2 regions of the Microbacterium sp. KNMS genome follow, and region 1 is predicted to be linked to the other one. Evidence: predicted binding sites of a transcription regulator. Region 1 holds the regulator's gene; the other holds the start of a gene.
The links. Region 1 encodes LexA, which represses DNA repair genes until DNA is damaged. Its sites were predicted from a motif close to TCGAACANNTGTTCGA; they were not measured.
Positions count from the first base shown of each region.

Region 2: the regulator LexA is predicted to act here: its motif matches at 3,130-3,145, upstream of ACWXWW_RS11975 (Rv2578c family radical SAM protein).

Region 1 is NZ_JBSQBP010000001.1:24,633-30,188, forward strand. It holds gene hisH (imidazole glycerol phosphate synthase subunit HisH) at 1-62, opposite strand, end outside; gene hisB (imidazoleglycerol-phosphate dehydratase HisB) at 59-658, opposite strand; gene ACWXWW_RS00135 (histidinol-phosphate transaminase) at 702-1,781, opposite strand; gene ACWXWW_RS00140 (LysM peptidoglycan-binding domain-containing protein) at 1,809-2,162, opposite strand; gene lexA (transcriptional repressor LexA) at 2,414-3,097, shown strand; gene ACWXWW_RS00150 (methylenetetrahydrofolate reductase) at 3,167-4,105, opposite strand; gene ACWXWW_RS00155 (alpha/beta hydrolase family protein) at 4,251-5,556, shown strand, end outside.
Region 2 is NZ_JBSQBP010000018.1:6,067-11,622, forward strand. It holds gene ACWXWW_RS11960 (hypothetical protein) at 1-105, shown strand, start outside; gene ACWXWW_RS11965 (hypothetical protein) at 113-595, opposite strand; gene ACWXWW_RS11970 (aldose 1-epimerase family protein) at 1,145-2,062, shown strand; gene ACWXWW_RS11975 (Rv2578c family radical SAM protein) at 2,067-3,122, opposite strand; gene ACWXWW_RS11980 (M15 family metallopeptidase) at 3,229-4,212, shown strand; gene ACWXWW_RS11985 (siderophore-interacting protein) at 4,223-5,062, opposite strand; gene ACWXWW_RS11990 (energy-coupling factor transporter transmembrane component T) at 5,085-5,556, opposite strand, start outside.

The sequences.
Region 1 (5,556 bases):
GCGGAGTGGACGTTGCCCGAGCCGTAGTCGAGCACCGCGACGGTCGGTCGCTCGCCGCTCACAGCGCGCCCTTGGTCGAGGGGATGCCCTCGACGAGCGGATCGAGGGCCTTGGCCTGACGGAACGCGCGCGCGAAGGCCTTGTACTCGGCTTCGGCGATGTGGTGCGGGTCGCGGCCGTTCAGCACGCGGACGTGCACGGTCAGGCCCGCGTTGAACGCGAGGGCCTCGAACGTGTGGCGCACGAGCGAGCCCGTGAAGTGGCCGCCGATGAGGTGCTGCTCGAAGCCCGCCGGCTCCCCCGTGTGCACGAGGTAGGGACGCCCCGAGATGTCGACGACGGCCTGTGCCAGCGCCTCGTCGAGCGGGACGAGGGCGTCGCCGTAGCGCGAGATCCCCGCCTTGTCGCCCAGCGCCTCGCGGATGGCCTGCCCGAGCACGATCGCCGTGTCCTCGACCGTGTGGTGCGCGTCGATGTGGGTGTCGCCGGTCGCCTTCACGGTCAGATCGGTGAGCGAGTGCTTCGCGAACGCCGTGAGCATGTGGTCGAAGAACGGCACGCTCGTGTCGATGCTGCTCCTGCCCGTTCCGTCGAGGTCGAGCTCGAGCTCGATGCTCGACTCGCTCGTGGAACGGGTGCGGCGCGCGGTACGGGTCATGCTCCGATTCTACCGGCGCGACCCGACCGGGCTCCTCGCGCGCTCAGCGGCCGATCTCGGCGAGCGCGTCGAGGAAGGCGCTCGTCTCGTCCTCGGTCCCCGCTGTCACCCGGAGGTGTCCGGGGATCCCGATGTCGCGGATGAGCACGCCGCGGTCGTAGAGCGCCTGCCAGGTCGCGTGCGGATCCTCCACGCCGCCGAACAGGACGAAGTTCGACCACGTCGGGTACACGGTGTAGCCGAGCGCCTCGAGCGTGGCCGAGATCCGGTCGCGCTGCTCGACGATCTCGTCGACCATCGCGAGCATCGTGTCGGCGTGACGCAGGGCCGCGGAGGCCGCCGCCTGGGTGAGCGCGCTGAGGTGGTACGGGAGGCGGACGAGGCGGAGGGCGTCGACGACCGCGGGGTCCGCGGCGAGGTAGCCGACGCGCGCGCCCGCGAAGGCGAACGCCTTGCTCATGGTGCGCGAGACGACGAGCCGGGGCCGCCCGGGCAGCAGCTGGAGCGCCGACGGCACGTCGCGGGGTGCGAACTCGCGGTACGCCTCGTCGACGATGACGATGCCGTCGGTCGCGTCGTAGACGGCCTCCACGACGTCGTTCTCGAGCGGCGTCCCTGTCGGGTTGTTCGGTGCGCACAGGAACACGACGTCGGGCCGGGCCTCCGCGACCTGCGCGGCCGCGCTCGCGGGCGTGAGGGAGAAGTTCGCCCCCCGCTCCCCCGACACGAACGTCGCGCCGACGCCGCGCGTCAGCAGCGTGTACATCGAGTAGGTGGGGGCGAAGCCGAACGCCGTCCGCCCCGGTCCGGCGAACGCCTGGAGGAGGTGCTGCAGCACTTCGTTCGAGCCGTTCGCGGCCCAGATCTGCTCGGGCTCGAGCCCGTGCCCGAGGTACTCCGCGAACCCCTCGCGGAGCGCCGTGAACTCGCGATCCGGGTAGCGGTTCACATCCCGCAGCGCGAGGGCCACCGAGTCCGCGATGTCGTCGGCGACCTCGTCGGGGATCGGGTGCGTGTTCTCGTTGACGTTCAGCGCGACAGGCAGCGGCGCCTGCGGAGCGCCGTAGGGCTGCTGTCCGCGGAGGTCGTCGCGCAGGGGGAGGTCATCGAGAGAGACGGTCACCCGTCCATGCTAGAGCGCGCGACGGACTCACTCGCCCGTCGAGTAGGCGGCGGGGATGGCGATCTCCTGCCCCGCGGCGATGTCGCTCCCCGGGAGCTGGTTGAGGTGCAGGATCTCGTCGACGACGTCGCGCGGGTCCGCCTCGGGGGCGACCGCCTGCGCGATGTCCCACAGGGTGTCGCCCGCCATGACCGTGACGGTGTCGAAGGTGCCGACAGGCGCACTGTCCTCGCGCGAGGCGAGGGCCGCGCCGCCGCTGAGCACCCCGAATCCGATCGCCGCGACGAGCGGAGCCGCGGCGAGCGCGGCGAGGACCCGGCGGCCGCGCACCGTGAGTCGGAGGCGGGTCGAGCGTGCCGGAGCGGAGCTGGTCGTGCGCATGGCGGTTCCTTCCTGTAGATCACTTCGAGTCCGCCTGCTCGGCCGGGAGAGACGGACCCGAAGTGATGTTCCGAACCTATCTTCGATGTGGTCGCGGTGTCAAGAACTCTCTTCGAACAGGTTTCGCGACTTCTGCGAGACACGCTCGAACAAATCTCCCGGAATCCCGTCGAGATCCGCTAGCGTCGTCCTGACGGGACCACCACATCACGCACCTCCGACATTCGAGCGGGGCAGCGAAGGAGCACGACATGACGGATGCGGGCACGCGCGAGGAGAAGCCGCGCACGCGGCGGCGCAAGAACCTGAGCGACAAGCAGCTGGCCATCCTCGAGGTCATCCAGCGCTCCATCCAGCACAACGGCTACCCGCCGAGCATGCGCGAGATCGGCGACGCGGTCGGACTGAAGTCGCTCTCGAGCGTGACGCATCAGCTCGGGCAGCTCGAGCTGAGCGGCTACCTGCGCCGCGACCCCGGCAAGACCCGCGCGATGGAGGTGCTCATCGATCTCCCGGGCTCGGCGGCCGAGAACCCGGCCGACTCGGGCCCCGCGGTCGGCGACGCCGCTCTCGTGCCGCTGGTCGGCCGCATCGCCGCCGGCGTCCCGATCACGGCCGAGCAGCAGGTCGAGGAGATCTTCCCCCTCCCCCGACAGCTCGTCGGCAAGGGCGAGCTCTTCATGCTCAAGGTCAGCGGCGAGTCGATGATCGACGCGGCGATCTGCGACGGCGACTGGGTCGTCATCCGGTCGCAGGGCACGGCGGAGAACGGCGACATCGTCGCGGCCATGGTCGACGGCGAGGCGACCGTCAAGACGTTCCGTCAGCGCGACGGCCACACCTGGCTCCTCCCGCGCAACTCGGCGTTCGAGCCGATCCTCGCCGACGACGCTGTGGTCCTCGGCAAGGTCGTCGCTATCCTGCGCGCGGTCTGACGGCGCACACGAGGAGGGCGGGAGCCGGTCGGCTCCCGCCCTCCTCGTGTGCCGGGAGCGAACCGGCGGTCAGGAAGCCGCGGTCTCGCGCAGCGCGACCCCGGCTTCGCGCAGCACCGCGAGCACCGTCTCGTGCTCGTTGAAGGCGTAGAGGTGGATGCCGGGGGCCCCGCCGGCGAGCACCTCGCGCGCGAGGTCCGCCGCGTAGGCGATGCCGATCTCCCTGCGGCCCTCGGGGGTCGGCTCGACCTCGAGCGCGATCGACAGCTCCGACGGCAGGGGCTCGCCCGTGAGCTCGAGCATGCGCGCGAGCTTGGCGGGAGAGGTCACGGGCATGATGCCGGGGAGGATCGGGATGGTCACGCCCGCGGCCCGGGCGCGATCGACGAAGCGCAGGTAGTCGTCGGCATGGAAGAAGAGCTGGGTGATCGCCGCCTCTGCGCCGGCCGCCTGCTTCGCGAGGAGCGCATCGAGGTGCTCGAGCGGATGGCGCGAGCGCGGATGCCCGTTGGGGAAGGCCGCGACGAGCGTGCGCGCACGCGGGGCGCGGTCCACCCGCACCGCCTCGGGAACGCCCGGGATCGTCGTCTCGCCGTAGGGAGCGCGCTCGGCCTGCACGCGGTGGATGAGCTGGACCAGCTCGGCCGAGGTGCGCAGGTCGCCCAGGAACGCGTCGTCCTCGTCCTTCCCGGCGGGCGGGTCGCCGCGGATGGCGAGGAAGCTGAGGATGCCCGCGTCGAGGAACTCGCGGATGAGGGCGCTCGCCGTCGCGTAGTCGTTGCCGACGCACGTGAGGTGAGCGAGCGGCTCGACGTCCGTGTTCTCGCGGATCCACCGCAGCACGCGCAGCGACGCACCGCCCGTGGAGCCGCCCGCGCCGTACGTGACGGAGAGGAAGTCCGGTCCCGCGGCGGCCAGGCGGCGGATGGTCTCCTCGAGAGCCGCGGTGCGCGCGGGCGTGCGCGGCGGGTACAGCTCGAACGAGAACGGCGTGGCCGACGTCGCCATGTCCCTCCTCCGTGCTCTCCGGTCGCCGCGGCGATCCCCTGCCGCCGCATCCGGCCTCTCCTCTCCCGACCGTAGTCGCCCGCGCGCGGGCGCGGGAGCATCTGTGACGCTCCGTGTCGGAACGTCGCCGGTTACCGTGGAGGACATGACGCAGACGCTCCCGTTCGGCTCGTGGCCGTCGCCCATCGCGGCGTCCGACATCGCGGGGAACTCCCCGCGCCTCGGCGACGCGCGGTTCGTCGGGGGCGACGTGTGGTGGGCCGAGGGCGTCGCGGCCGAGCGGGGGCGCACAGCGGTGCTGCGGGCGAGCGACGGCGCGAGCGTTCTTCCCGCGCCCTGGAGCGCGCGGTCTCGCGTCCACGAGTACGGAGGCGGCGCGTGGACCGCGGCCGACGACGGCGCACTCCTCTTCGTCGAGCAGTCGGATCAGCGCGTGTACCTGCGCACGGCCGATGCGGAGCCCATCCCGCTCACGCCCGCTGGCACCGGCATGGCGTTCGGCGACCTCGTCCTCGCGGAGGGCCGACTGTGGGCGGTCCGCGAGACGCAGGGCGCCACGGGGGCTCCCCGTCGCGACATCGTCGTCATCCCGCTCGACGGCAGCGCGGCGGAGGACGCGTCCGCGATCGTGAGCGTCGTCGCAGGGAGCGACTTCGTCGCCTACCCCGCACCGCGCGCTGGCCGGCTCGCGTGGATCGCGTGGGACCATCCGGACATGCCGTGGGATGCCGCGGAGCTGCGCGTCGGGCGCATCGAATCGGATGGGCGCGTGCGCCGCTGGACAACACTCGCCGGCGGGCGCGGCGTCGCGGACGGGCAGGATGTGTCGGCGCTGCAGCCCGAATGGGCGGCGGACGATGAGCTCCTCTTCGTCGCGGACCCTCCTGCCGCGCCCGGCGGCCCTGCCCGATGGAACCTCCGCCGCGCCCGGCTCGACGCGGCCGGAGGCGCCGTCGTGGAGCCGCTCCTGCCTGCCGACGCCGACACGGGCGGGCCGCTCTGGAATCTCGGGACCTGCTGGTACGCGCGGCTCGAGGACGGTCGGATCGCCGCGGTGCAGACGAACGGACGCGACCGGCTCGTGCTCGTCGATCCCGGAACGCGGGCGGTGACGGAGCTCGAGACGCCGCTCGGGCAGATGCTCGTCAAGGACGTCGACGGCGCGCGCCTGCTGCTGTCGGGCGCCGGCCCGCGGACGCCGGGCGGCATCTGGCTCCTCGACGTCGACGCGCGGACCTTCGCGCCGGTGCGCGGCGGGGAGACCGACCTCGACCCGGCGTGGATGCCCGAGGCTCTGCCGCTGTCGTTCCCCGGGCCGCGCGGGGATGTGCACGCCTTCGCGTATCCGCCGACGAACCCGCTCGCGACGGGCCCCGAGGGCGACCTGCCGCCGTATCTCGTGCTCGTGCACGGGGGCCCGACCGCGCACGTCTCGGGCGACCTCTCCCTCG
Region 2 (5,556 bases), on a different contig from region 1:
TCGGCCACGTCGTCGAACTCCGACCTCACTCTCATCCCCGAGGGTACGCCCGGTGCAGAGGCGATCAAGGCCCGCGCCCTCGAGCAGCCTGGGTGCGAACAGTAAGAGCGCGTCAGAGGTTCTTCAGCCGCTCGGCGTCGTACTCGGCGATCGTCTCGGGTGGGCGCCCTCTGCGGGGCGCATGGCGGTCGATGTAGTCAAGCACCGCCCATTCAGCCGCCTGCGTCAGGCGCGAGCGGCTCACAGTGATGATCACGATGAGCGCGGCAACGGTATTCGCGATCGCGTAGGCCGCGATGGCGACCACAACGAGGACGTGAGGTGAACCCGTTCCGAGCCACCACGCTGCGGCGGCGCACGCGCCGAGATTGACGAGGACGGCGGCGAGGTAGGCGTCGAGCAGGTCGTCCAACGGAGCCAGCTGAGTCGGAATGCACCGTGCCCGCAGCGCGGTGCGTATGCGACGCGGCATCAGTGCGCTGGCTATGACGATGAGCGTGCGAGTGCCCATGTCGACGAAGCCGGCTCGCCACCACGCCGCCGAGCGCCACCATCCCGGTGGGAAGTCGTCACGGACGTCCTGACGGAAGCCCACGTCACATCATCTCCGGCGATCTCGCGCTGCGCGTCGCGTGAGCGGAGCCGGCGCTGGTGTGGCGGTCGGCCTCGGCGCCGCAGTGGGAGGCTGCGCCGGTGTGCTCGCGGGCGGCATCGCGTGTGCCGGCGGTACCGGTGCCGGCGGGCGCGCCGGAACGGCCGCCCTAGTTGGAACGGGGCGTACCGCAACTGGCGGGGGTGTCGGAACGGGTTCGACACCCGTGACGCGCTCGGTCTGCCGGGGGACATGCGCGGCGGATCGGGCACGGCCGTCGCCGGTTGCGGCGCGGCCGCTGACGGCTCGCGCTGAAGCGAAAGCCGAGTGCGAGCGCATGACTCGCTTCCCCTGACTTGTCGCGCGCTCAATCTACCCCATTCAAGAGAGACGCGAATGGCTATCGAATTGACCACCGGTCGATTCGCATAGGGCAGTCCGACGCGATCTGCTTCGATCGAGTGCCGCCAGCGAGCCGCGCCGGCGGGCTCGGACGGCCGCGGAGCGCGATACTGGGGATGCGGCGGGTGGTCGCGGAAGCAGGGAGTGGCGATGAAGCGAATCGATCCGACCGGCGAGCAGGTCGTTCTCCGGGCACAGGGCGCGTTGGGCGAGGTCACCGCGCAGATCGCGCAGGTCGGGGCGTCGCTGCGCGCGCTGACGGTCGGCGGCGTCGACCTCGTGTCGCGGTACCCGGAAGGCGAGCGGACGCCATCCGCATCGGGCATCGTGCTCGTGCCATGGCCGAACCGCATCCGCGACGGACGCTGGTCGCAGCGCGGCGCCACGGAGCAGCTCGGCATCTCCGAGCCGAAGTACGGCAACGCGAGCCACGGGCTGCTCCGCTTCGCGCCGTACGAGATCGTCGCGGGCGACGCCGAGGCGACGCTGTCGGCCGTCGTCTATCCCCAGACCGGCTACCTGTTCACCCTCGCCACGAGCGTGACCTACACCCTGGTCGACGACGGGCTCGCGGTGACGCACCGCATCCGGAATGCGGGAGATGGCGAGGCGCCCGTCGCGCTCGGCACTCACCCGTTCTTCGAGATCGGCGGCGTCGACACGGCGGATCTCGTCATCGCTGCGCCGGGGACGACCTGGTTCGAGGTGGACGACCGGATGCTGCCCGTCGCCGAGCACGACGTCGACGACGCGACAGACCTCCGCGGCGGCGTGCGCCTCGGCGACGTCGCGCTCGATCGCGCGTACGGCGACGTCGTGCGAGGGGAGGACGGGCTCGCCCGCACCACTCTGACCGCACCCGACGGGCGCACGCTCACCGTGTGGCAGGACGAGAGCTTCGGCTTCGTGCAGGTCTTCACGACCGAGAACTATCCCGGGCGCGACCTGGCCGTCGCGATCGAGCCGATGACCGCCCCCGCCGACGCCTTCAACTCCGGTCGAGCGCTCACGTGGCTCGCGCCCGGCGAGGAGTGGGTGCTGCGGTGGGGCGTGTCGTACTCGGGGTGAGCGCTCAGAACAGCGTGGGCGCCGCCGCCGGAGCCGAGCGCGTCTCGATGAACCGCGGTGCCGCGCGCGGCGTGACGCGTGTGCGCGGGGGCTCGTCCTCCTCGGCATAGCCGTTCAGTCCGTGCGCGCGGATGAGCGGGCGGATGCGCTGCGCGAGCCACGTGCGGTACCCCTTCGGCGCCTCGACGGACGCCCCGGGATAGAGCCCGCGATACGCGGGGACGAGGTCGGGATGCTCGCGCTGCAGCCACTGGAAGAACCACGGCTTGACGCCGGGCCGCAGATGAAGCGCGCCGTAGACGACCCGGTGCGCTCCCGAAGCCTTCACGCGCGCGAGCGCATCGTCGAGCGCTTCGACCGAGTCGCTGAGGTGCGGCACGATCGGCATGAGGAAGACCTGCACCCGGAATCCGAGGTCGGCCGCCGCGCGGACCGTGTCGAGCCGCGCCTGCGCCGAGGGCGTCCCCGGCTCGATCGCGTGCTGGAGCGCATCGTCGTAGACGGCGATCGACATCGCGAGCGAGATGTCGACATCCGCTCTGCGCCTCGCGAGCTGCGGGAGATCCCGCCGCAGCAGCGTGCCCTTCGTGAGGATCGAGAACGGCGTCCCCGAGTCCGCGAGCGCATCGATGATGTCGGGCATCAGCCGGTAGCGCCCCTCCGCTCGCTGGTACGGGTCGGTGTTCGTGCCGAGCGCGACGTGCTCGCGCTGCCACGACGGGCGGGAGAGCTCGCGCCGCAGCACCTCTGCGACATTCACCTTCACGACGATCTGGGAGTCGAAGTCGCGCCCGGCGTCGAGCTCGAGGTACTCGTGCGTTCCGCGAGCGAAGCAGTACACGCAGGCATGGCTGCAGCCCCGATACGGGTTGATCGTCCAGTCGAACGGCATCGAGCTCGGCCCGGGAACGTGGTTCAGCGCCGACTTGGCCATCACCTCGTGGAACGTCATCCCCGCGAACTCGGGTGTGGTGACGGTCCGCACGCCGGCGTCGACGCGGTCGAGACCGGGGAGTGCCGATGCGTCCACGGCACCCAGACGCTGCCCCTGCCACCTCATCCCTCCATAGAACAGATATCCGAAACTGATGTCAAGTCTGCACTGGACAGAAGTTCGATCTGGGGAGTCGGAGGATCGTCAGGGTCGGGTCCGCGACAATGGGGGCATGACGAACGGGCGCTACGCACGGCGCCGCGGGCTCGTCGCGCGACATGCGGCGCGGCCGCCGCGGCTGCTCTCGGGGCGCGGCCTCGTCGTGCTCGCGACCGCAGCGGGCGTCGTCGCCGCGTGCGTCCTGGGTGCCGTCTGGTCGGTCGCCCACGACGAGCGCCCCGCGCACGCGTCGTCCGTGCAGACGGCGTCGCCGGCGCCCGTCGAGACGCCTCCCGGCTCGATCGAGTCGCTGCCCGTGCCGCAGTTCGAGGTGGTCGTCGCGGAGGATCCGTGCCAGTCGCCCGCCGCAGCGGCGGCCGGAGACGCCGCCGCGGTCATCGCCGCGTTCGGCGGAGCGGAGGAGTTCCGCGAGGCCGCGGCGGAGGGCGCCTCGTGCATCCGCCTCGACGACCCGACGCAGCCCTGGGTCGTCGTGAACAAGCAGCGGCCCGTGAACCCGATCGACTACGCCCCCGAGGTGATGGTGCCCGCGGGTACGCGGAGCCTCGTCGGCGGCGGCCTGCGGCCGGACGCGGCCGCCGCTCTCGACGCGCTCGTGGCGGATGCCGCCGCATCGGGCGCGGGGGACGTGGCGCTCCAGAGCGGGTACCGCTCGTATCAGACCCAGGTCAGCACGTTCCAGGGGCAGATCGGCGCGCTCGGAGAGGAGGGCGCCGAGGCGATCTCCGCGCGCCCGGGCTTCAGCGAGCACCAGCTCGGTCTCGCCGCCGACGTCGTGGCCTGCACGTCGGGCGGCTGCGGCACGATCTACGACATCGCCGGCACGCCGCAGGGCGACTGGATCGTCGAGAACGCGTGGCGGCACGGCTGGATCGTCCGCTACGAGAGCGGCCACACCGACACGACCGGCTACAACCCGGAGCAGTGGCACCTGCGCTACATCGGGGTCGAGCTCGCGCAGGCCTACCACGAGGGCGGCTACCACACGCTCGAGGAGTTCTTCGGGCTCCCCGCTGCGCCCGACTACGCCGACTGAGCGGCCTCGGTCACCCGCCCGCGCCGGCCCCGACCCGCCAGTATCCGCAGAAGCCGATATCGGCCTTGTCGACGCCGCGCTCGTGGACGAGGAGCCGTCGCGCGCCGGTGGCGAGCTGCTGCTCCCCGACGAGGAAGGCGTGGAAGCGCTCGGTCGGGAGCGCGGCATCGCGCAGCGCCGCGAGGGCGGCGGCGCCCGGGCGGGTGTGCGGATCCTCGCGGATGACCCAGTGCACGGCGACTCCCTCGGGGTGCGCGAACGGGAGCGCGTCGTCGTGCGACGGCACCTCGATGATCGCGAGGCCGGTCGCGTCGGCGGGGAGCGATGCGCAGATGCCCGCGATCGCCGGCGCCCCCGTCTCATCCGAGACGAGCACCACGCGATCGGTGCCGCGCTCGGGATGGAAGACGAGGCCCTCGTCGATGATCGCGACGTCCTCGCCCGGCTGCGCGGCGACCGCCCACCTCGGCGCGGGGCCCATCGAGCCGTCCGGAGCCTCGTGCACGACGAAGTCGACGTCGAGCTCGGCGCCCGCCGCGCCATCCGCGGGGCGGAACGCGCGCACGGTGTAGCTGCGCATCGCGGGCCGCATCCCCTCGGGGATCCGCAGGAACTTCAGGTACCCGAAGAGGCGGTTCGCCTTCGCGGGCACCCGCTCGAGCCCCGCCTCCCCGTGCACGGGGAGGAAGATCCGGAACCACTGGTCGTAGCCCATCGGGCGGAAGCGCGCGATGTCGCCGCCGCCGAGGGTGACGCGCATCCAGTGCGGGGAGAGTCGCTGCGTGCGCAGCACGGTCAGGCGCAGCAGCTCCTGCGTCTCGGGCTTCACGAGTCGGCTGGCGACGGCCATGGCGTTCCTTCGGGTCGGGGCGTCAGCCGAACGGGCGGATGAGCGCGATGAGCAGGGCGGTGCACGCCCAGAAGGCGAGGACGAAGACGGTGTCGCGGGTGCGCCAGAGCACGACGTGCCGCTCGGTGCGCGTGGGATGGGCGCCGAACGCGCGCGCATCCATGGCCAGGGCGACGCGCTCGGCATGCCGGATGGCTCCCGCGAGCAGCGGCACGATGGTGCCGAATCCGCGTCGCACTGCCGCGAGCGGGCCCCGGCCGCCGTGGTGCCCGCGCACGCGGTGGGCCGCGCGGATGAGCTCGAGCTCGTGCCGGAACCGGGGCACGAACCGGTACGCCGCGAGCGCCGCGTAGCCGATGCGGTACGGCAGCCGGAGCGTCCGGATCGCGGCGCGCACGAGATCGGGCCCCTCGGTCGTCGCGCCGCCGATGAGCGCGAGGGCGAGGAGCGCCGCGAGACGCAGCGACGTCGCGAAGCCGACGGCCAGCGCTCCC